4 regions of the Vibrio splendidus genome follow, and region 1 is predicted to be linked to each of the others. Evidence: predicted binding sites of a transcription regulator. Region 1 holds the regulator's gene; each other region holds the start of a gene.

Region 1 (6,005 bases):
AGGTTTGACACTATTATCACTTAAATTTCTTGATTGCGTGATATCCTTAGCCATCGCCTTGTGATGAGGCAGAGCTCCATTCCAATAATTAAAGCGATAGGTATGTCTGAGAGTTTACTATTTCATAAAACATTTACTCACCCTACGAGCGATGAGTGGGTTGTATTTGTGCATGGCGCAGGAGGCAGTTCCTCCATTTGGTTTAAGCAGATCAAAGCGTATAAACAGCACTTCAACTTGCTTCTCATTGATTTGAGAGGGCATGGTAAATCAGACAACATCCTCAAAGAGTTGATTTCGAATCGTTATACGTTCAAAGCGGTAACGCTCGATATTCTTAAGGTGTTAGACCATCTAAAAATCCGTTCTGCACACTTTGTAGGCATGTCTTTGGGCACGATTATTGTCCGTAATGTCGCAGAGCTAGCGGCTGGCCGAGTACGTTCAATGGTACTGGGTGGTGCCGTGACCAAACTCAACACTCGCTCTCAAGTCTTAATCAAGCTGGGTAACCTCAGCAAGCACATCATTCCTTACATGTGGTTATACAGCCTTTTCGCTTACGTTGTGATGCCACAAAAAAGCCAAAAAGAATCACGTAACCTGTTTATCCGCGAAGCCAAAAAGCTGTGCCAAAAAGAGTTTAAACGCTGGTTTATCCTTACGGCTGATGTGAACCCATTGATGAAGTACTTCAAAGACCGAGAGTTGCCGATTCCAACTTTGTATTTGATGGGCGAGCGCGACTACATGTTCATCAAGCCAGTAAAAGAAATGGTAGAAGCGCATAAGTCGAGTGAGTTGGTAGAAATTGCCAACTGTGGGCATGTGTGCAACGTAGAAAACCCTGAAGAATTCAATCAACGATCTATCGCTTTTATTCAAAAGCAAATTCAGTGATTCTTTAGCAGAACAGATGCTCGAATAGAATTGAAACAAAAACGGGAAGCTAATTTTAGCTTCCCGTTTTTATTTGGAGGAGGTATCTGACCGAATCGTTCTATAAGGTCACTGAAACCTTACTATTCAGGTGAAGCAGCACCGCACTGCCAGCAAGAGCCGAATTGCGCTTCGTTGACTTCATGACACTCACCACAACGCCACTCTTCATAGATGATCGAATCTTGCTGTTTCTGGTAGTCATTAACAACTGCCCGGGCTTTGCTCGCCAATTCTAGCTCATATAACCATACGTAAGGGTCAGTTTCTTCAGTGAATGGGATTTCCCCTTTCAATCCGAACAACCCTTCACCACGGACTTCACAGGCAATATTCTCGCTTTCTAACAATCCACAGATGATATGAGCTTCTGTCGGATTCGATGCACTGAAGATTTTCATTGAGATAGAACCTTATCTGGCTATATGCGTTATTTAGCTATTATAAGTATACGTTATTCAGTTATATACGTTATTCAGCCACAGGTGCTGAGCGAAATTTATTCATCAACCATTTAGCAATGATTGGGAATACACCCAGTAAGGCAAATGACAATAGTACTGAAGGGGACACGATACCCGAAAGTGAATCAATTTCCGCGAGTTGAGTACCAGCATTCAAGAAAACAGCAGTACCCGGTAACATCCCTATTTGACTCGTAATGTAGTAACGACTCACTGACATCGGTGTTAGACCCATCAACAGATTGATAAGGAAAAACGGGAAGACAGGAATCAGACGCAGAGAAAATAAGTAAAATGCTCCGTCTTTTTCAACGCCCTTGTTAATCGTTGCTAATTTGTCACCAAACTTGGTTTGAATCCAGTCACGTAACAGATAACGGCTACTTAAGAATGCTAAGGTCGCACCGATCGCACTCGCGAAAGATACCAGCAGCAAGCTGTTCCAGAAGCCAAATAGCGCGGCCCCTAATAGGGTCACAACAGCGGCACCAGGAATGGAGAAAGCAGTAATCATTATATACGCGACAAAATAGATAGCAGCGGCAGCAATGAAGTTGCTATCAATGTAGTCATTTAAAACGGCTTGTTGGGCCTTGGCATTTTCAAGCGTTAGGTATTGGCCGAAATTGACGCCTAACAAGACGATGGTTACGACCAACACAATACCCAATATCATTTTCTTACTCATTGATACTTCCTCCAAATTTTCAATGTATACCATTAGTATAGATAGACAGGCAAAGCATAGATTAACTTTCAGCAGATATAAAAAAAGCCGCAGTAAATGCGGCTTAGTTATATAGATAATTTGCACTGACAATGTTAATTGACGCGATTGATAAGCTCTTCACGACGCTGCTGCGGTATAACAGACCAATGTGTGCCATTGATCGCGCCTTCTAACGCCCAAAGTAGTTCAATACTGACAGAAGACGCATGTGATTCTTTGATGGCGTTAAATGCGTTTACAGAGCCAGATTCATATAAACGTTCTACGGAATCGATCCCTGCTTTTTTCAACATACGCTCAGTGGCGAGTCGAAGGTTGGGCAGATCTTTGAGTCGAGTAGGCTTAGCTGAAGATTGCTCAGCTTTTTCTTCTTTAGCAAAACCCAGAGACGTCGTTGCAAGCTGCAAGATTTTCTCTTGGTCTTGCCACAGGCCTTCAGGTAAAGCGAAATATTTAGTAACGACAGGGAAACCACGTTTTTTGTAGACGTACGGTTGAAACCCTTGTTGTTCGAACTGTTTCGTTGTGCATTTGTCTGCTCGTATGTGCAACTGGTCATTTACAACCAGAGCAAACATAGTGTCATCAGCAAAAAGACCGAAGCCACCAAACATCGAGCGTGATTTTATTTTTCCTAGGGATTCAAATAATTTCATTGAATCCTTTAGTATCGGTTTATCCATGTTATTTATCTCGGTGTATTTGAACTACGCCACCAAATAAGCAGGTCCGAGAGATTAGCAAAATGTTGCAATTAAATTGTCAATTAGCCGTAAATTACTAAATTATTAGTAGTTACTGCATTTTGCCATCGGTAACCCCGCTACCATACCAACGAGTGGTTTAGGCCGGAAGCTTTGCGTCTCACTCTTTCAAGTGATTTGCCCTGTGCGTGACTGATTGAATAGAATAAAGTTTTTGTTGAATGAGGCTCACACTTGTTATTTCAAAATGTGATATTGCTTCAATTAATGATCTTTCCAGTATGATACCAGGTTCATTCATGTTGTTGATAAAAAAAGCGCACCTAAAGGTGCGCTTAATTATATTAAACTGAATTTATCAATTAATTTAACGTTTTAACTGTGCTTCGCTCAACAATTTCAGGATGCATTTCGAACACACGCTTTTCATGGTCTTTATCTTTAATGCGTTCTAACAAAATTTCGAAAGCGTTCTTACCAACACGACGTTTGGGTTGGTGAACCGTTGTTAACGGCGGAGAGAAGTATTCAGCCAGCTCGATGTTGTCATAGCCGATCACTGAAATATCTTCAGGGATACGAATTCCTTTCTCTTGCAGTCTGCTCATTAGGCCGAGTGCCATCGTGTCGTTAAAACAGAATACGGCCGTTGGGCGATCTACCATCTTAATGATTTTCTCTGCCGCAAGAACCGCAGTATCACACTCGAAGTTACCTTCAATGATCATGTTATCATCGGCAGCAATCTTAGCTTCGTTGAGTGCGCGTTTGTAACCCGCGATGCGTTCAACACATGCCGCTTTGTCTAAGTGGCCACTTAAACAAGCAATCTTGGAGTGACCGTGATCAATGAGGTATTTGGTCGCTAGGTAACCACCTTCTTCAGAGTTGTCGATGATCTTATCTGCTTGAGAACTCTCAGGGCCCCAATCCATAATCACTTTAGGAATGTCAGCGTGACGGTCTAACATGCCTCTCAGCTCTTCAGTTAGGTCAGAACACATAACTAAGATGCCATCTACACGTTTCTCTGCAAGCATTCGAATGTAGTCACGTTGCTTCTCATAGATACCGCCCGTATTACACAGGATCAAAGTGTAACCTTGACGGTAGCAGTAGCTTTCAACACCATCGATAACTTCAGAGAAGAATAGGTTAGTTGATTGAGTAACTAGCATGCCGATAGTGCGGGTTGTATTGCACTTCAAACTACGAGCAACGGCACTTGGTGCATAGTTCAGTTCGTCTACGGCTTTATTTACTTTTTCTTGCGTCGCTTCTGCAACAAAGCGAGTTTTGTTGATTACGTGAGAAACGGTTGTTGTTGATACGCCTGCTAAGCGAGCGACATCTTTTATAGTGGCCATGGTTTTATCCTATTAGAAGCTACTTTCCCAAAGTACGGAATGAAGTAGCCGTTAAGCTACCTAACTAAGAGCTTAAATTTGTAGGGCTCTTTGGGTACTAAAGTGCTAAAAAACAAAAAACCGCTATTGAGCGGCTTGTCTTAACACCGAAATGCTCAAAACTATAATAAGCATAGCATTTCGTGAATGTTTCATATTTTATCGTTTGCGGTCACAATTTTAGACTGACTAGAAATTACTCGCAATAAAATTCACCCGGAAATCCGGGTGAATTGTCACATTCTTCTGAATTTATTTAACGAGTCATCCAATAAGCTTATTCACCAGCGAGGTATTGTGTGTCCAATTTGCAGAATGCAAGTAACAGAGATGAGACTGATGCGTAGAAACCGAATTCGTCAACGTCATGACATTTAACGTTGAACTTTGGTACCCAAGTAAGAAGTTGTTGCTCGATAAATTGCTGTTGAACAATGAACGATTTTTCTAGCTCTTCTTCAAGCTCAGTTTCATTAGAACGGATGATCAAGTTGCCAAGGAAGTCGAGTTCGATAGCGATGTGGTCAGCTGGTTCTTTTAGGTCTTGGTTCACCACTAAGTTGTGCTTAGCCATGATCTCTTCCATATCTTTTGCTGGCTTATCATTCAAAAGGCCAGTCTCACCGATATACATAGAAGCGTAAGGAAGTGCGCCATGCTTATCTGTTTTTAAGAATAAGTCACAGAAGTCAGCAGACAATTCTAGTTGAGCATCTTCACGCGTTTGTAGGCGGTTTAGCGCATCCACTAGGCTATCGATCGCTGGCTTTAGTGTTTCATTTTCGCCTAAACCAGTTAGGAAAGAACGAATTTCAACAGAGTGGTAGTGATCGAGTTCTTCTTGAGTGAGCTCTTTAGCGAATAAGCTTGATAGCCACCAGTATATTTCTGCTCTTTGCTCGTTGAACGCTTTCGTATCTTTCATTTCTTAGATCCTGATTTAGTCTTGTGGTGTTACTTATATGCATCTTGAAGTCACTAGTGCATAAGCACACCAAGGCTGAATAACAAGGTTATTTGCGAAACGCAAAGTTACTCGTTAGTAGTAATGCCTATATTGAATTGCGATGGACGATAAATAGCAAGGTTTAAGATTGTCTTGTATCAAAAAAGATCCATGTTTCTGGCTTTTATCTTGTGTACCACTAGAATTGTTACGAGTTATGAATAGAATAGTCACTGAAACTATTAAATAAGAAAAGTGGTGTAGATGAGCTATCACGTATTAGTCGTAGAAGATGATGTGGTAACCCGCAGTAAACTGGTCGGATACTTCCAGAACGAAGGTTACACAGTAAGCGAAGCAGAAAGCGGCGCTCAAATGAGAAACGTGTTAGAAGAAAACAACGTTGACCTCATTATGCTGGACATCAACTTACCAGGCGAAGATGGATTGATGCTAACTCGCGAATTACGCAGTCAATCAGACATTGGAATTATTTTAGTTACTGGACGCACGGATAGCATCGACAAAATCGTTGGCCTTGAAATGGGCGCTGACGATTACGTTACTAAACCCTTCGAACTTCGCGAGTTATTGGTTCGAGTTAAAAACCTACTTTGGCGCATTTCTGCCGCTCGTAAAACAGCAGCAGGTAAGGTTGAAGAGACTGAAGACGAATCTGTGGTTCGTTTTGGTGAGTGGACGTTTGATATCCCTCGTCGTGCGCTAAGCAAAAACGGCGAACCGGTAAAACTGACTAAAGCTGAATATGAACTGTTGGTTGCGCTCTCTTCTTATCCTAACCAGGTATTAAGTCGT
Region 2 (6,005 bases), 1.8 Mb from region 1:
TTGGTCTGCACAGATTGGATTATCACGTAGACCTTGCATTTTATGCGTAGTCTCAGCCCAGATAGTACGTAGTTCAGTACGGTTACGCTGGATTACAACGTCTGTGCCTGACTTAATCACTACTTCATCTGATGCTTCCCCTTCACCAACAACGCTGCCAATCACATGTGAACATGCTTCTAGGCCATTTGCTGCAAGAGTAGAAAGAACTGCGTCTAGGTCGTCGTTACGAACTTGGATAACTGCACCTAGCTCTTCGTTAAAGAGTGCCGCAAGCGTATCTTCGCTGTTCTCTGATGCAGATAAAAGCGCTGCAATATCAGCATTAACACCACAGTGACCTGCGAACGCCATTTCAGCTAGCGTTACGAATAGACCACCATCGCCTTTATCGTGGTAAGCGACAACTTGGTCGTTCGCTACAAGTGCTTGAATGCCTTCGTAGAAACCTTTTAGTTGTGCTGCATTGTCTACGTCTGCTGGCTTGTCACCAAGCTGCTTGTAAACCTGCGCTAGTGCTGTAGCACCCATACGGTTTTTGCCGTTACCTAGGTCGATAAGTACTAAGCTTGTAGCGCCTAAGCCTTCAAGGTTATTCGGGGTACGAAGCTGAGGAGTAATCGTCTTACGAACATCTTCAACACGTGCAAACGCAGTGATAACAAGAGATAGCGGAGATGTGACTTCTTTCTGCTCGCCATTCTCTTCCCACTTAGTCTTCATCGACATTGAGTCTTTACCCACAGGGATAGTTAGACCCAGTGCTGGACATAGTTCTTCACCTACGGCTTTAACCGCTTCGTAAAGGCCTGCATCTTCACCAGGGTGACCTGCTGGAGACATCCAGTTAGCTGACAATTTAATGTGTTTAATATCGCCGATGTTGGTCGCTGCGATGTTAGTGATTGCTTCACCAACCGCTAGACGAGCTGATGCGCCGAAATCTAGTAGTGCTACTGGCGTACGCTCACCAAGAGACATTGCCTCACCGTGGTAAGAGTCGTAACTTGCTGCTGTTACTGCACAGTTAGCAACAGGAACCTGCCATGGGCCAACCATTTGGTCACGAGCCACAAGGCCTGTTACCGAGCGGTCACCGATAGTAATAAGGAATGTTTTCTCTGCCACTGTTGGTAGGCGAAGAATACGGTCAACCGCTTCGTTTAGTTCGATACCAGAACGGTCAATCGCAGGGTTGTTTGCTTTTAGCGTCTTCGCGTCACGGTGCATCTTAGGCGTTTTACCTAATAGGATGTCCATCGGCATGTCGATTGGCGTGTTGTCGAAGTGTGAATCTTCTAATTTAAGATCACGTTCTTCTGTTGCTTTACCAACAATCGCGAATGGAGCGCGTTCACGCTTACAAATCGCTTCAAATGTCGCTAAGTCTTTATCAGCAACCGCCATTACGTAACGCTCTTGAGATTCGTTACACCAGATCTCAAGTGGGCTCATGCCCGGCTCATCGTTTGGCACGTCACGTAAGTTAAAGATACCGCCACGCTCGCCATCGTCGACTAGCTCAGGAAGTGCATTCGAGATTCCGCCCGCGCCCACGTCGTGGATAAATGCGATTGGGTTCGCATCACCAAGCTGCCAACAACGGTCGATAACTTCCTGACAACGACGTTCCATCTCTGGGTTTTCACGTTGTACAGAAGCAAAATCTAAGTCTTCAGAAGAAGAACCAGAATCCATTGAAGATGCAGCACCGCCACCAAGGCCGATGTTCATTGCTGGACCGCCAAGAACAATTAGGCTTGCACCTACTGGGATCTCTTTCTTCTGAACATGATCATCACGAATGTTACCTAGACCACCAGCCAGCATGATTGGCTTGTGGTAACCACGTACTTCTTCACCTGCGTGAGAGTTTACTTTCTCTTCGTAAGTACGGAAGTAACCTAATAGGTTTGGACGACCAAATTCGTTGTTGAATGCTGCGCCACCAAGAGGACCTTCAAGCATGATATCCAAAGCAGTAACGATACGGCTTGGCTTACCAAAGTCTGTTTCCCAAGGTTGAACGAAGTTCGGAATTTTCAGGTTAGATACAGAGAAAGCAACAAGGCCTGCTTTTGGCTTACCGCCAATACCAGTCGCGCCTTCATCACGGATTTCACCGCCTGAACCTGTCGATGCGCCCGGCCATGGAGAGATTGCCGTTGGGTGGTTGTGCGTTTCAACTTTCATCAAGATGTGTGTTTTTTCTTGGTGGTAGTTGTATTGGCGAGTTTCTGGATCTGGGAAGAAACGACCGACTTCAGAACCTGTCATTACCGCTGCATTATCTTTATAAGCAGACAGAACGTGTTCTGGTGTCGTTTCAAAGGTGTTCTTAATCATCTTGAACAATGATTTTTCTTGCTTAACGCCATCGATAGTCCAATCAGCGTTAAAGATCTTGTGACGACAGTGCTCTGAGTTCGCTTGTGCAAACATCATTAGCTCGATGTCAGTCGGGTTACGACCTAGCTTCTCAGTGAAGCTTTCAAGAAGGTAATCAATTTCGTCTTCTGCAAGTGCTAGACCTAGGGTAACGTTTGCTTTTTCAAGCGCTTTACGTCCACCAGTTAGTAGGTCAACTTCCGCATAAGGAGCAGGCTCAGCAACAGTGAACAGTGCCGCCGCTGATTCGAAGTCAGTGAAAACCACTTCCATCATACGGTCGTGCAGAATGGCTTTCAGCTCAACAAGTTGAAGCTCAGAAAGTTCAGAAGAGGTTTCAATGTAGAAAGCAGTACCGCGCTCTAGACGTGACACTTTAGCCAGTCCGCAGTTGTGTGCGATATCTGTTGATTTTGAAGACCAAGGCGAGATAGTGCCCGGGCGTGGCGTTGCAAGCAGCAGTAAACCTTCAGGTTCATGCTCTTCAATCGTTGGACCGTAAGTCAGTAGCTTTTCTAGCTTCTCAACTTCAGACTCATCTAGGTCTGCCGTTAGATCAGCAAAGTGGGCAAACTCAGCGTAAATACCTGTTACAGGTAAGCTTAATTCACGACAAAGCTCTAAAAGCTTGTTAACACGAAACTCAGATAGAGCTGGGGAGCCACGCAAAATTCTCATGTGCTTACGTCTCTTATGCAGTTGATTAAGGTAGTATTGGAATAAATTCAGTGGGTTATAGGAACAACCTAACTGTTTTCTTCGAAGCTATTCCCGAAGGTTGCCAAACCTATGCCGATTCCACCTCTTCAATGCGAGCGCATTATAAAGCATTTCTTTTTGTGACGTAACACCAAAAGCAACCGTTTGCGTTATTTTTTTTATCTTTCTGTGTAAATGGTACTTTTGCTGCATTTATCAGCACTTTTACAACTGTTTAAATAAACCTGCTTTGCCAGCCTTGCGGGGTTTGGTATAAAGGGGCTTCCACTTTTCGAGATTTCATTTTGATGCCTAAATTTACGCTCATCTTTTCGTCTAAGTTCCTTCTGCTCGCTATTGCCCTATTTGGGTTGGCTGGATGCCAGATTGAATCTGAACCTAAAAGTGTCCTTGAGCAGATACGAGAGCGTGGCGTTCTTCGTGTCGGCACCCTGAATAACCAACTCTCTTATTACATCGGTCCAGATGGTCCTGCTGGCTTGGACTACGAGTTAGCTCGCGAGTTTGCAGAAGAGCTTGGTGTAAAGCTTGAGGTTAAACCTGCTTACCGTCTATCCGGCCTATTTCCTGCCTTAAAGAAAGGCGAGATCGATCTTATCGCAACGGGGTTAACACAAAACAGCAACCTGACACGTGCCTATCGCGCCGCGCCCGCTTATTACTATGTAAGCCAGCAGGTCGTGTACAAAAAAGGCCAGTGGCGACCAAGAAACCTTGAGCAACTGATCAAGTTCGAGAATGAACGTCAGGCTGATTTCGTAAAAGCACAAACTGAATCAGAAGAGGTAGCGACTACTGACACATTGACGCCATCTTTGGTTGTAGTGAAAGACTCACACTTTGAGCCAACATTAAAACAGCTGCAAAACACACACGATGACTTTATCTACGATGCGATCGGCAATGCTGATATCAACGACTTGCTAAAAGAAGTCTCTACAGGGGAACGCTTGTTTACTGTGGCGGATTCGATTGAGCTGTCACTCGCACAACGTTTATACCCAGACGTCGCTTTGGCTTTTGAACTTACAGAAGACCAACCGATCTCTTGGTATTTACAGAAGTCTGAAGATGAGAGCCTTTATGCGCTGCTGATTGAGTTTTTCGGTAACCTAAAGCAGTCTGGTGAGCTCGCTTCACTGGAAGAGAAATATATTGGCCATATCGGCACCTTCGATTATGTCGATACTCGTGCCTTTATCCGCGCCTTGGATAGCAAGCTGCCAAAATGGTCTCCACTGTTTCAGAAATATTCGCAAGAATTTGATTGGCGCTTGATTGCTGCTTTGGCATACCAAGAGTCACACTGGAATCCTGTCGCACGCTCTCCAACCGGTGTTCGAGGCATGATGATGTTAACGCTACCAACTGCGAAGAGCGTTGGTGTGACCAATCGTCTTGACCCTAAACAGTCGGTACAAGGCGGGGTTGAATACCTGCGTCGTATCGTTAACCGAGTGCCCGACTCAATCACTCAACACGAAAAGATCTGGTTTGCGCTTGCCTCATATAACGTAGGTTACGGGCACATGATGGATGCTCGTCGCTTAACCAAAGCACAAGGCGGTGATCCTGACGCTTGGGGTGATGTGAAAGACAGGCTTCCTCTACTAAGACAGAAGAAGTACTACAGCAAAACTCGTTACGGTTATGCGCGTGGTGATGAAGCAAGGAATTACGTTGAGAACATTCGCCGTTATTACCAAAGCATTATCGGCCATGTGAATAAGCGTAATAAAGAGGAAGAAGCGAGCCTTGAAGATTTAGTTGTTATCCCACCTTTAGATATCTCGGGCGCTGAATCGACAATCAGTGCGGCTGAATCCGCTGTCGATGAAGCTGAGTCTTCCAAATAAAAAAAGAGCAATGCTATATAGCGTTGCTCTTTTTTTTATACATGAGCCACTGGTTCGTATTGAGAAACTAAACCAGCAAAGTGACCGTTAAATTTGAGGTGTCATATTGCAGTAACAATCGAACTTTATAACGTCACACCATAAGCGACATCATGCTCGGTTGGATTCAGATACTAACCATTGCAAGAGTGGTTCAGAAAGCTAACGCTAAGTTCGCGACAGAGCTCATAAACAAATAACCACTATAATTAAAACTGAAGTCATAATTACAAAGCCAGACGACAAATAGGAAATCGTTGAAATGATGAAGAGTAAACTGAAATCGAAGCGCCTTGATAAGACCGTTGCTGCAAACCGTCGTAAGCGTATGCTTTCAAATAATAAGAAGAAAATCATTTGGCGCAACCGTACTTTCATGCAGATACTTTCTGAGTAAATATACCGAGTAAGCTTTCTGCGGCACTCTTGCTATCGAGAGTGCCGAAAGCTTGCTGTTATTTTTTGTTACAGACCTTGTTTTTGTTACAGACCTTGTTCTTGTTGCTGACCTTATTCTTATTACTTGCCTTGTCAGATTCTAAACACTGCTCTTCCAACAGACGCTCAAGCTTTCGCTTTTCTTTTATTTCTTTTCTACGACGTTTAAAAAACGCCTGCAGTTGCTCACGGCACTCTTGTTCTAACAAACCATTTTCCACGTCTGCATAGTGGTATGAGGCTTGGCTTTCAAAGAGATTTAACACCGTACCTGCTGCACCCGCTTTTAAGTCAGGAGCCCCAAACACAATGCGCTTTACTCGGCTGTGTAACAAGGCACCTGCACACATTGGGCAAGGCTCAAGCGTGACGTATAACGTGGTATCGAGTAAGCGATAGTTTTCTAAAGCTTGTCCAGCTTTACGCAAAGTTTCGATTTCTGCGTGTGCCGTGGCATCGTGGCTTCCAATAGAACGGTTCCAACCTTCAGAAATAATCTCACCCTCTTTTACCAACACGGCACCAACGGGAACCTCTCCCTCTTTCTCAGCTTGCTTAGCAACC
Region 3 (6,005 bases), 1.2 Mb from region 1:
ACCAGACGAAGTAGAGTTAATAATGACATCAAAGCCTTCATTAACATCACTTAGCCCCATCCCCTTGATGTTGCCATGCGAAGAAAACATCTCAGCCAGAAGTTCAGCCTTGGAGCTGGTTCGATTAGCGACCACCAGCTGTTGTGGCTTTTGATCGAGAAGAGGTTGAATCACTCCTCTCGCAGCACCACCAGCGCCAAGAAGAAGAACGCGAGCTCCTTTTAACGCAACTTGATGTTGAAGAAGGTCTTGAACTAAGCCTTCACCATCGGTGTTATCACCAATAATCTCTCCATCATCGAGCTTCTTAAGTGTGTTTACGGCACCTGCTAGTTCAGCTCTTTCAGTCAGGCGATTAGCGAACTGATACGCATCTTCTTTAAAAGGTGCTGTGACATTACACCCTCTACCACCCTCACTAAAAAAAGCTTGAGCAGCAATGATGAATTCACCTTGTTCTGGCTGGAGTGCTGTATAGGTAAGTTGTTGGCTGGTTTGGCGAGCAAATAATGTGTGAATGAATGGCGATTTGCTTTGCCCAATAGGGTTACCGAAAACGGCATAACGATCTACTTGCTGTGTCATATCCTTACCTAACAGAAATAAAAAAGGGTCATCTATATAGATGACCCTATCACTATCCCTATAAGGAAGGAAGAACTACCAAACTCGAGGCTTTAGGTAGTCGCTATAAAGCAGAGCTTCTGGTGAACCCGCTTGTGGTTCGTAGCGGTATTCCCAACGAGCCAATGGCGGCATCGACATCAATATAGACTCTGTGCGCCCACCGCTTTGCAGACCAAATAGGGTGCCACGGTCATACACTAAGTTAAATTCAACATAGCGACCACGACGATAAAGTTGGAAGTCACGCTCGCGCTCACCGTAAGACGTCTCTTTACGTCGTTCTACAATGGGTAGATAGGCGGCTGCAAAGCCTTCACCGACCGCCTGCATATAAGCAAAGCTCTTATCGAAACCCCACTCATTCAGATCATCAAAGAACAGACCACCAACACCGCGTGTTTCGTCTCGGTGAGGCAGATAGAAGTATTTATCACACCACTCTTTATGCTCTTGATAAACATCATCACCAAACGGCGCACAAAGATCTTTAGCGGTTTGATGCCAAGATTGGCAGTCTTCATCGAAAGGATAAAATGGCGTTAAGTCAAAACCACCACCAAACCACCAAATCGGGTCTTCCCCCTCTTTTTCCGCAATAAAGAATCGAACGTTCGCGTGTGAGGTTGGGATGTATGGGTTTTTAGGGTGGATAACTAATGAGACCCCCATTGCCTCAAACTTACGTCCAGCTAATTCAGGGCGATGAGCCGTGGCTGAGGCAGGCATTGCCTTACCCGCTACGTGAGAGAAATTAACCCCACCTTGCTCAAATACCGCACCATTGGTCATCACGCGAGTTCGACCACCGCCACCAAGGCGCTCGCCAGGTTCACGCTGCCATGCATCTTCTTCAAACAGTGCAGTACCATCAGCTTGCTCAAGCTGCTGGCAAATCGAATCTTGTAGGCTCAGTAAAAACTGTTTTACTGCTTCTTTATCAATTGCTGACATCTTTCTTCCTCTGCAGGGTTTAACCCTGTCTTAATATTTTCGACGTTTTTGCATCTCTAATTTCGCTTGGCTTCTCACGACCACCCGTTTGACCTTCTAAAATAGCCACCAAATGTTGACCCAGTTGCTGTTGAACTTCTTCAGTCGTCATACAAGGCGGTTCACCTGTCAGGTTAGCACTGGTCGAGGTTAACGGCTTACCGAATTCATTACACATTCTTTGAACTAAAGGGTGATCCGTCACTCGCACCGCGATGGATTCAAATTGGCCACTGACCCAGTCAGTTACTTTACTGCTGGTTGGCATTATCCAAGTCACTGGTCCCGGCCATGTTGCTTTTACGGTCGCTAACTGCGCTTCCGTCAACTGGCTTTCGTCAATATAGGGCAGCAACTGCTCGTAACTCGCTGCAATTAGGATCAACCCTTTTTCCATCGGCCGCTGTTTTAAATCGAGCAATTTCTTAATGGCTTGTGGATTATCGGGATCACAACCGACCCCAAAAACGCCTTCAGTCGGGTAAGCAATGACTTCACCTTGTTGTAATGCCTGCAAAGTATGTTGAAAGTTATCCAAGGGTTGCCTCATTAATTCTGTTATCGAACTCGCTAAGTGTACAAATTATCATTCACTGTGACTAAAGCTATTTGTTTATAAAATGTATCAATTAACAACTTAGACTGACGCAAACGTTTTCCTTAAGCAATTTTACCCGTATAATGCGCGCAAAATATCTAATCACTAATTAAATCGTACCTGAAGGAGTTTGAGATGACTGTCGGTATTATCATGGGTTCTAAATCTGATTGGCCAACAATGAAGCTAGCTGCAGAAATGTTGGATCAGTTTGGCGTGGCGTACGAAACAAAAGTGGTTTCTGCTCACCGCACACCTCAGTTGCTTGCTGATTACGCAACCAGTGCGAAAGAGCGCGGTATTAAAGTGATTATTGCTGGTGCTGGCGGTGCTGCGCATCTTCCGGGCATGGCTGCAGCTTTCACAAGCGTACCTGTTTTAGGTGTTCCTGTTCAGTCTAAAGCACTGAAGGGCATGGATTCTCTGCTTTCTATCGTACAGATGCCAAAAGGCATTGCGGTAGGTACTTTGGCTATCGGTGAAGCTGGCGCTGCCAATGCTGGTATCTTAGCCGCTCAAATCATTGGTACTCACAATGAAGAAGTGATGGCAAAAGTAGAAGCGTTCCGCTCTGAGCAAACAGAAACGGTTCTGGCTAATCCAAACCCTGCTGAGGACTAATTCCCATGCATGTTCTTGTGTTAGGCGCGGGCCAACTTGCTCGCATGATGTCCCTAGCTGGGGCGCCGCTGAATATTGAAATTTCTGCTTTTGATGTTGGCAGCAAAAATATTGTTCACCCATTAACGCAAGCGATTCTAGGCAACGGCTTAGACAATGCGATTGAGCGTGCGGACGTCATTACTGCTGAATTCGAACATATCCCTCACGATGTTCTTGAGGTATGTGAGCGCAGCGGTAAGTTCTTACCGACAACAGAAGCAATCAAAGCTGGCGGTGACCGTCGCCTTGAAAAAGCCCTGTTAGACGAAGCAAGCGTGAAAAATGCTAAGTACTACGAGATTAACTCTCGCGAAGACTTTGACGCTGCGATCGCTCACGTTGGCTTACCAATGGTATTGAAGAGCACACTTGGCGGCTACGATGGCAAAGGTCAATGGCGCTTAAAAACATTAGACAATGTTGGCGCGACTTGGGCAGAAATGGCCGAGTGCATCGCCGCAACAGACAACCAAGCCATTGTGGCTGAAGAGTTCGTTCCGTTTGATCGCGAAGTATCACTGGTTGGTGCTCGTGGCGCTAATGGCGAGATTCAAGTGTACCCACTGGCTGAAAATGTTCACACCGACGGCGTGTTGAGCTTATCGACAGCGATTGATGACATTGAACTGCAAGAGCAAGCGAAAACCATGTTCACCGCTGTTGCAGAACGTTTGGATTACGTTGGCGTGCTAGCGTTAGAGTTCTTTGATGTTAAAGGTTCACTGCTGGTTAACGAAATTGCACCACGTGTTCATAACTCTGGCCACTGGACACAGCAAGGCGCTGAAACTTGTCAGTTTGAGAACCACCTACGTGCTGTGTGCGGTATGCCACTAGGCAGTACTAAACTGATTCGCCCAACCGCAATGATCAATATTCTTGGTGAAGATACCCTACCTGAGGCTATTCTGGCTCAAGGTGGCTGTCATGTTCATTGGTATGGCAAAGAGAAGCGTGCAGGTCGTAAGATGGGTCACATTAACGTGAGCGCTGACTACAACGCAGAGCTGCAAAGAGCGTTGTGCTCATTGGCTGATATTCTTGATAAGCAAGCCTACCCTGCTGTGCATGAGTTTGCTGAGCAGATGAAGTAAGCCTACATTGGTTTATTGATATAAAAAGTTTATTGGATATAGAAACGGCGCTCATTGGGCGCCGTTTTTTTGTCTATAACATCAGGTTATTGAGATTGAATGTGATGACACTTGCGATCAGCACATTGCTTCTTAGTACCACTGGCCGTTTTCTTCTCCAGTAGCAGCGGGAATTTGCACTGTTCACAACGACCTATAACAGGTGGCTGATTAACGGCGAACTTACACTTAGGGTAGTTATCACACGCATAGAAGGTTTTGCCATAGCGAGATTTACGCTCAACCAAATGGCCTCTGCCACACTCAGGACAAGCAACAAGTGGCTGCTCTTCAGGTTGTTCTTTTGGTTGGTCCAAAGATTCGATGTGATTACACGTTGGGTAGCTGCTACAACCAATGAACATACCAAAGCGACCTTGCCTTAATACCAATTCGTTTTGGCATTTAGGGCACGGTACACCCAGCTCTTTCACTACGTGGCCATCGTTCTGATGCAGAGGCTTGATGTAATCACAGCTAGGATACTGCTTACAGCCTAAAAATGGGCCGTGCTTACCATGGCGAAGCTGAAGCTCTCCACCACACTGTGGACATGGTTCATGCTCTAATGCATGTTCATGTGCTGAAAAAAGCTGATTATCAATCTTACTACTCATGACAAGCCTGTATTAATGCAAGATACCTTGCTCTTTGGTGTACAACAGCTCTTCCATTTGCGTGTAAGCACTTTCATTACCCGGCACATTAAATAGCACCATTAAGATAATCCATTTCAGATCATCCAATTCAAATTCGCTCGTCTCAAGCCCCATCACACGATCAATCACCATTTCACGAATCTCTGTCGTGAGTACATTGATCTGTTCAAGGAACAATAAGAAGCCTCGGCACTCCATATTAATACGTGAAATCTCTCGACTGGTATAAATACGCATCGAGGTATTGGAACACATAGTAATCGCCGCTTGATTCTCAGTATCTTGCAATGCCGCAAGATCTTCTAACCAATGGAGGGCCTTATAAATATCATCTTGGTGAAACCCTGCTCGAAGAAGCTCATCTTCCAGCTCATCTTGATCCACCTGCAATTCAGAATCGCTATGGATGTAGGTTTCAAACAAGTACATCAGTATGTCCATCATCATAGCTTAGCCTCTCCCCTTTCGAATATAGCCACCGGAAACTGCAACAACATGCCCTGAGAGCTCAAGCTCTAAAAGCTGCATCATGACCTCATGCACAGGTATATGGGTTCTCTGTGCCAAAATATCAACGGGTGTCGCCTCTAACCCTACGTTAGCTAACAGCTGTGGAAATGGCAATTGTTCATTTTCACCCTCATTCGACGTAGGCTCGAACAAGCTAGGCTGTTGGTCTATAGACCAGTCTAACAGACTCTTTATTTCAATCAGAACATCTTGTGCACTCTGTACCAAGCATGCTCCAGCTTTGATTAAGCTATTACCTCCTCGACTGGTTGGGTTATGAATAGAGCCAGGAAGCGCAAACACCTCTCGGCCTTGCTCCATGGCATAGCGAGCTGTAATCAAAGAACCACTCTTCTCAGCCGCTTCAACCACCAAGGTTCCGAGCGATAACCCACTTATAATACGGTTACGGCGAGGGAAATGTTCAGGTCGTGGCTTGGCACTTGGGCGAAACTCTGAAATCAACGCACCATTTTCACAGATCCTATCGGCTAAATTTCTGTGTCGCGCAGGATAAATTGAATCCAATCCAGAGCCCAGCACCGCGAAAGTTTCCCCTCCTTTATCTAGAGCACCATCATGAGCATAACCATCGATGCCTAAGGCTAAGCCACTCGTGACAATCAAACCGTTTTGCACAAACTCTTTGGCGAAGGATTTCGCGGTTTGCAACCCTTCGAGACTGGCATTGCGACTGCCGACCATAGCGATTTGAGGCTCAATCAGTTTTTCAACATGACCTTTAACGAAAAGCACGCTTGGCGCGGAGGCTGTCTCGTTCAGCAGTTTGGGATAATGCGAGCAATTCGGGGTAATGATGTGATG
Region 4 (6,005 bases), 280 kb from region 1:
AACTTCCTATTTGGTGGCCTAACGAATAACGGATTTGTTTTCGCTATTAACGTTCTCGGCATCATTATCTTTTTCTCTGCATTGATTTCAGGTTTGTACCACATCGGCTTTATGCCAAAAGTGATCAACCTAATCGGCGGTGCTTTGCAAAAGTTCTTAGGTACAGGTCGTGCGGAGTCATTGTCTGCAACTGCGAATATTTTTGTTGGCATGATCGAAGCGCCATTGGTGGTTAAACCTTACTTGAAGCACATGACGGATTCACAGCTGTTTGCTGTGATGGTGTGTGGTTTGGCTTCTGTAGCTGGTGGCACGTTAGTCGGTTATGCATCGCTTGGTGTTGATTTGAACTACCTGATCGCTGCGGCATTCATGTCTGCTCCTGCTGGTCTATTGATGGCCAAGATTTTGGTACCTGGTAGCGCAGATGAGGCTCAAGAAAATATTGAGTCTGACGTTGAAATTCCACGAGCAACGAACGTCGTTGAGGCTATGGCCGATGGGGCTATGTCTGGACTTCGTATTGCCGTTGCTGTGGGCGCGACACTTCTGGCCTTTATTAGTGTGATAGCAATGCTGAATGGCTTGTTAGGTATTGTTGGTGGCTGGTTTGGCGTAAACCTAAGCTTCGAACTTATCCTAGGTTATGTGTTCGCACCTGTTGCATGGCTGATCGGTGTGCCGTGGTCTGAGGCTGTGGTTGCAGGCTCGCTGATCGGTAACAAGATCGTTGTGAACGAGTTTGTGGCTTTCATCCAGTTAATGGACGTAAAAGACGCACTGAGTGAGCACTCAAAAGCGATCGTTACTTTCGCGCTATGCGGTTTTGCAAACATCTCTACGATGGCAATTTTGATTGGCGGTTTGGGTAGCTTAGTTCCAGAGCGTCGTTCTTTCATCTCACAATACGGTTTTAAAGCGATTTGTGCGGGTGTGCTTGCCAACTTAATGAGCGCAGCGATTGCCGGCGTGGTGCTTTCTCTTTAGCTAGATGATAAGTACAGAGTGGATGAGTCAGTCACTTTATTTCCCCTATAGTAAAGTGACTGATTAATCACACTAATATTCGGTTAGCATGAAAAAGAGAGCCTATAGTTTAATGACATAGGCTTTCTTGTTTCAGCAAATAGGTTTGTATCACAAGGTGTGGTACGAATTTTTTTTAGGGGCACAAATGGATTTGTCGATTACTTCTTCTTTGGCGTTAATTGGACTGCTGTCCTTAACGTGTCAATTGTTAGGTTGGCGTTTGCGTCTTCCAGCCATCCTTCCTCTTCTTATTGTCGGACTACTTTTAGGTCCCGGTCTTAACATCCTTAATCCCGACGCCATTTTTGGTGATGTACTGTTCCCGTTGATTTCATTAGGGGTCGCCATCATTCTGTTTGAAGGTGCATTGACTCTTAATTTCAAAGAAATCAGAGGCCATGGCCGCATGGTGACTCACTTAGTGAGTTTCGGCATGTTGATTACATGGGCGTGCATCGTGGTGGGGGCTTATTATTTTGTCGATTTCAGTTGGCCATTGGCGGCGCTGTTTGCTGCATTAGTCGTGGTGACTGGCCCAACGGTGATTGTTCCCATGCTGCGCAGCATTCAACCCAAATCTTCGCTAGGCAGTATCTTGCGCTGGGAAGGGATAGTGATTGACCCGATTGGCGCTCTGTTTGCCGTTCTCGTTTACGAATACATTGTCTCTTCAGCCGATCCGACAAGCCATGTTCTGTCGGCATTGGGGCTGACTTTAGCCATTGGTTTGGGCTTAGGGATCATCGGTGGCTATTTGATTGCCAAGATGCTGCAAGGGCATTGGGTTCCGCACTATTTGCGTAACGTGGCGGTCCTGACATTAATGCTGGCGGCGTTCTCTTTTTCAAATGATCTGAGCGAAGAGTCCGGTTTATTAACCGTAACCATTATGGGTATTTGGCTCGCCAACGTGAAAGGCTTGGATCTCGAAGATATTATTGAGTTCAAAGAAACCCTGACTGTGTTACTCATTTCTGCGTTGTTTATTCTGTTAGCGAGCAGGCTTGATTCTGGGACTTTCCTCTCGATAGGTTGGGGCGGTATTGGCTTATTAGCGGTCGTCATGCTGGTGGCTCGTCCTCTGAGTGTGTGGATCAGCGGGATCGGCACGGATCTTACTTCAGCAGATAAATGGTTTTTGAGCTGGATGGCACCTCGCGGGATCGTTGCTGCTGCAGTCTCTTCTCTATTTGCAATCAAGCTTCAAGAGAAGCAATTAATCGAAGGGGCAGATTTACTGGTGCCAATGGTGTTCTTGGTCATTATTGGTACGGTAGTGATTCAAAGCCTAACCGCGAGTTGGTGGGCGAGAAGGCTGGGTGTGACTCAAGAGAAGGCACAAGGGGTTATTTTCTTTGGCGCGACTCATTTTTCACGTCAGTTTGCCAAAGTGCTGGCGACACACAACATCAACAGTGTGCTTGCTGATACCAACTGGGAGAGCATTCGCTTAGCGCGCATGGACAACTTGAATGTCTATTTCGGTAATCCAGCTTCGAACCATGCTGAAAATAATCTGGAATTGGATGGGATAGGGCGTGCGATGATCGTTTCACCTTACCGTCAAACCAACCCACTAGTCAGTATGCACTATCAAGATGAGTTTGGTGAAAATAAGGTGTTTGAACTTGAATCCTCAGAAAATAAACATGAAAGGCATCAGGTGAGCCGTGATGGCAATAGAAGTCTGTTTTCAGAAGGGGTTACCTATTCCAAACTTAACTCCTTGATGGCTCAAGGCAGCCAAATTAAGAGCACGGGTTTAACCGAGGCGTTTGACCTTAATGAGTTTAATACCCTGTACCCTAAAGCGATTCCACTTGGCGTGATTAATGACGGTGATTTCCGCTTAGTGACACAAGGTTCTGATTTGGAAAAACTCATATCAACGGAGTGTCAGGTCATTAGTTTATTGCCGCCTTCGGCAGAAATTGAAGGTATCGATACTCCAGATAAGTAGCGAGTCGCACTGTCTTAAAAGCGAGTATCTTTGTATCACAAACGAATAGCTCAGTATCAAAAAAGCCGCAACGTTTTCACGCTGCGGCTTTTTAATTCTATTTTAGTAACAATCAATTCATGTCAGCGGTATTGCTACCGAGACTGTCGTTTACGGGCTATTTCGAGTGAAATTGCTCACAAGCGATCATAGTATTTTCGATTAGGCTTGCCACTGTCATTGGACCAACACCACCCGGAACTGGTGTGATGAAGCTTGCGCTCTCTTTAGCCACATCGTATTCAACGTCGCCAACGAGCTTGCCAGATTCCAAACGGTTGATACCAACATCGACCACAACAGCACCTTTCTTAATCCAAGCACCAGGAATGAAGTTAGGCTTACCAACGGCAACCACAACAACGTCTGCTTGACGTACGTGGCCTTCAAGGTCTTTGGTGAAGCGGTGGCATGTTGTTGTCGTACAACCTGCTAGAAGCAGTTCTAGAGTCATTGGGCGACCAACAATGTTTGATGCGCCGACAACAACCGCGTGCTTGCCGCGTAAATCGATGTTGTAACGGTCAAGCAGGGTGATGATGCCTTTAGGCGTACAAGAGCGCAGCTTAGGCATGCGCTGAGCCAAACGGCCTACGTTGTATGGGTGGAAGCCATCAACGTCTTTTTCAGGTGTGATACGCTCAAGAACGTGAGTAGTATCGATACCAGCAGGTAAAGGCAGTTGAACTAGAATGCCATCAATCTCTGGGTCTTCGTTGAGTTGATCGACTAGCGTTAGCAATTCATGTTCGGTGGCAGTTGCTGGTAAATCAAAAGATTTCGAGACGAAACCAACTTCTTCACACGCTTTGCGTTTACTGCCAACGTAAACCTGAGATGCCGGGTCTTCACCCACTAAAACAACCGCTAGGCCCGGGGCACGTAATCCAGCTTGAGTACGAGCTTTTACACGTGCCGCTACTTCAGAGCGAACCGTTTGAGAAATTAGCTTTCCATCAATATTTTGAGCAGTCATGAATTTCCTTAGTATTGATATTCAAGTTAGTGGCTGATGTTTTGGCGCATTATTCCAGAAAATCTTTTTGATTACCATCAAGCAAACGTTTGCTTTGCTCTATTTTCCAACACTTATAATCTTATTGCCCTTTTTTTACTCACTTGGATCAGAATGTTAGATAAAGCCGTTGCTTTACTGATTCGAATTCGTATAATCCTTTCCTGTAGCGCGCCCTTAGCTCAGCTGGATAGAGCACGACTAACCCCCTAATAGTTACCATTTTAGGAATGAATGACTATTATACAAAGGTTTAGGTGGTAGTAAGGTTACCATAATGATTTTTATGGTTACCATTTATTATTAGGCAGTTACCACTTTTAAGTAAACAGTTGTTTCTTATAAGTGATAGCAAAAAAGTTAAAATAATCATCTTGGATGGTTGAAAATCGATAGCTAAATCAGTACTATAGCGTCGAATTAATATGTCCCCTTAGCTCAGCTGGATAGAGCACCGACCTTTAAGAGAGGAGCCTGTATTTGGAAACTTATACAGTGTAGAGGGTGAATTCATGGAAACCTCAGCGCGTAGTGGCGGTGGCAATCATGAGCCAAGTCTTACATGCGTGTAAGAAAGGTGCAGAGACTAGGTGGTGCAATGCGAACACATTGCGTAAAACATCATTTAGCGCCCTCCACCCTAGCAAGTTATGTTGTGGGTGATGATATAGTCCAGACTACAAACATCGTGATTGATGGCAGCGAAAGCTGTAGTGGTAAGCTAAGTCGGTGGTCGAAGGTTCGAATCCTTCAGGGGACGCCACATTTTAAGAAACGGTATAACATTAATTGTTATACCGTTTTTTTTGTTTAAAAAAACATGTTCGTACTCGCTTGAATCATGATGAGATGTTAGCCACCCGGTGAATAAATGATGACCCACTTTAGGCATAGCCACCAAACATAGGTTGCATAAAGTGAACTGGCTGAATTGTCTGAAACCAAACCATGCGCTACCTTATTCCTAAAATTCAACCCAAAATTGCTAACGAAAATTGCTTCTATTTTAAATATAACTTCTTGATTTAATATCTTCTTTTCTTTTGCAATATCCAACAGCTTATTCATGCTTTTTTCAGATTCAGAAACACGGTCAATATCAACTGTCGGGATATCGGACTCTTTTAAGATGTTCCTTAAGATGCTCTCAACTAGGGGGCATAGCAACATAATTGAAGTAGAGAAATCTTCTCTATAACCATGCCATAGAGCTTTTCCCATTAAGCGTTTCTGATCGTCAGGAACCATTGAGCAAGAGCGAGCAAGTTTGTAAAACTCTTCTTCATCTAGTGATTTTATTTTTTTGAACTTCCTTAGTGCTGGTAGAATGTAACTAGCTGCCTGTTTGCCGCTATGCTCAATAAGCATTCGATAGCATTCAATTTTTTTCACTTCTTCTGATGTTGAGTCGAAAGTCCCTAGCACCCTCCCGTCGTTATCTGAATAACTAGAGCCACCAATTAAATGATTAAGAAACGATACTCCCTCTTTTTTGTGTACTCTTCTCTGTACTTTATAAAAGTGTCTGTACTCTAGATCTGGAATTTGTAAGAGTTCTTCTAGATTTTCACCTTGAATTAGATCTTCTGCGATTTCAACTTCCTTTGAAATGTCTACCTTGATAGGTTGAGCTATTTTTTTGAATTGCTCTTCTATTTGAAGTCTAAGATCAACAAGGTTACGTTCTATTTTTTGAATTTCTTCGTCAATGTTATGAGATATCTTGTAGTCATTACTTAGGCTTTTTAACCCGATGACCGCCTCGCGATAGTTATCTGAGGCAACATGAATGTTGTTTATTTTCTTGTTGTGCTCTGCTAGTGAACATAACGCATGAGCTTTGGATTGAATGTAGGAGCTTTTTTTACTCTTAAGAGAATTGTATTTATTTCCCATATCAAGTATCAAATTCCAATACTCGACCGCAATCCAGTGACCTCTTTTTTGAATTTCATTCTTGAT

Evidence for each region. Region 1 encodes PurR, which represses purine synthesis genes. Its sites were predicted from a motif close to TNANGNAAACGTTTNCNTNA; they were not measured.
Region 2: the regulator PurR is predicted to act here: its motif matches at 3,241-3,260, upstream of purL (phosphoribosylformylglycinamidine synthase).
Region 3: the regulator PurR is predicted to act here: its motif matches at 2,261-2,280, upstream of purE (5-(carboxyamino)imidazole ribonucleotide mutase).
Region 4: the regulator PurR is predicted to act here: its motif matches at 4,082-4,101, upstream of folD (bifunctional methylenetetrahydrofolate dehydrogenase/methenyltetrahydrofolate cyclohydrolase FolD).

Annotation. Positions count from the first base shown of each region.
Region 1 covers NZ_AP025508.1:2,595,858-2,601,862, reverse strand. The annotation lists gene OCU90_RS11575 (alpha/beta fold hydrolase) at 103-900, shown strand; gene OCU90_RS11570 (putative signal transducing protein) at 1,023-1,340, opposite strand; gene OCU90_RS11565 (TVP38/TMEM64 family protein) at 1,411-2,091, opposite strand; gene OCU90_RS11560 (TfoX/Sxy family DNA transformation protein) at 2,226-2,816, opposite strand; cyclic di-GMP riboswitch class I at 2,944-3,029, opposite strand; gene purR (HTH-type transcriptional repressor PurR) at 3,200-4,204, opposite strand; gene torD (molecular chaperone TorD) at 4,521-5,168, opposite strand; gene torR (two-component system response regulator TorR) at 5,454-6,005, shown strand, end outside.
Region 2 covers NZ_AP025508.1:768,459-774,463, reverse strand. The annotation lists gene purL (phosphoribosylformylglycinamidine synthase) at 1-3,066, opposite strand, end outside; gene mltF (membrane-bound lytic murein transglycosylase MltF) at 3,396-4,964, shown strand; gene OCU90_RS03395 (hypothetical protein) at 5,266-5,400, shown strand; gene tadA (tRNA adenosine(34) deaminase TadA) at 5,459-6,005, opposite strand, start outside.
Region 3 covers NZ_AP025508.1:3,817,074-3,823,078, forward strand. The annotation lists gene aroE (shikimate dehydrogenase) at 1-585, opposite strand, end outside; gene hemF (oxygen-dependent coproporphyrinogen oxidase) at 661-1,578, opposite strand; gene OCU90_RS17190 (L-threonylcarbamoyladenylate synthase) at 1,598-2,155, opposite strand; gene purE (5-(carboxyamino)imidazole ribonucleotide mutase) at 2,351-2,836, shown strand; gene OCU90_RS17200 (5-(carboxyamino)imidazole ribonucleotide synthase) at 2,842-3,972, shown strand; gene OCU90_RS17205 (DNA topoisomerase family protein) at 4,059-4,628, opposite strand; gene OCU90_RS17210 (DUF494 family protein) at 4,641-5,117, opposite strand; gene dprA (DNA-processing protein DprA) at 5,121-6,005, opposite strand, start outside.
Region 4 covers NZ_AP025508.1:2,875,269-2,881,273, reverse strand. The annotation lists gene OCU90_RS12715 (NupC/NupG family nucleoside CNT transporter) at 1-987, shown strand, start outside; gene OCU90_RS12710 (cation:proton antiporter) at 1,175-2,989, shown strand; gene folD (bifunctional methylenetetrahydrofolate dehydrogenase/methenyltetrahydrofolate cyclohydrolase FolD) at 3,147-4,004, opposite strand; gene OCU90_RS12700 (DUF4209 domain-containing protein) at 4,896-6,005, opposite strand, start outside.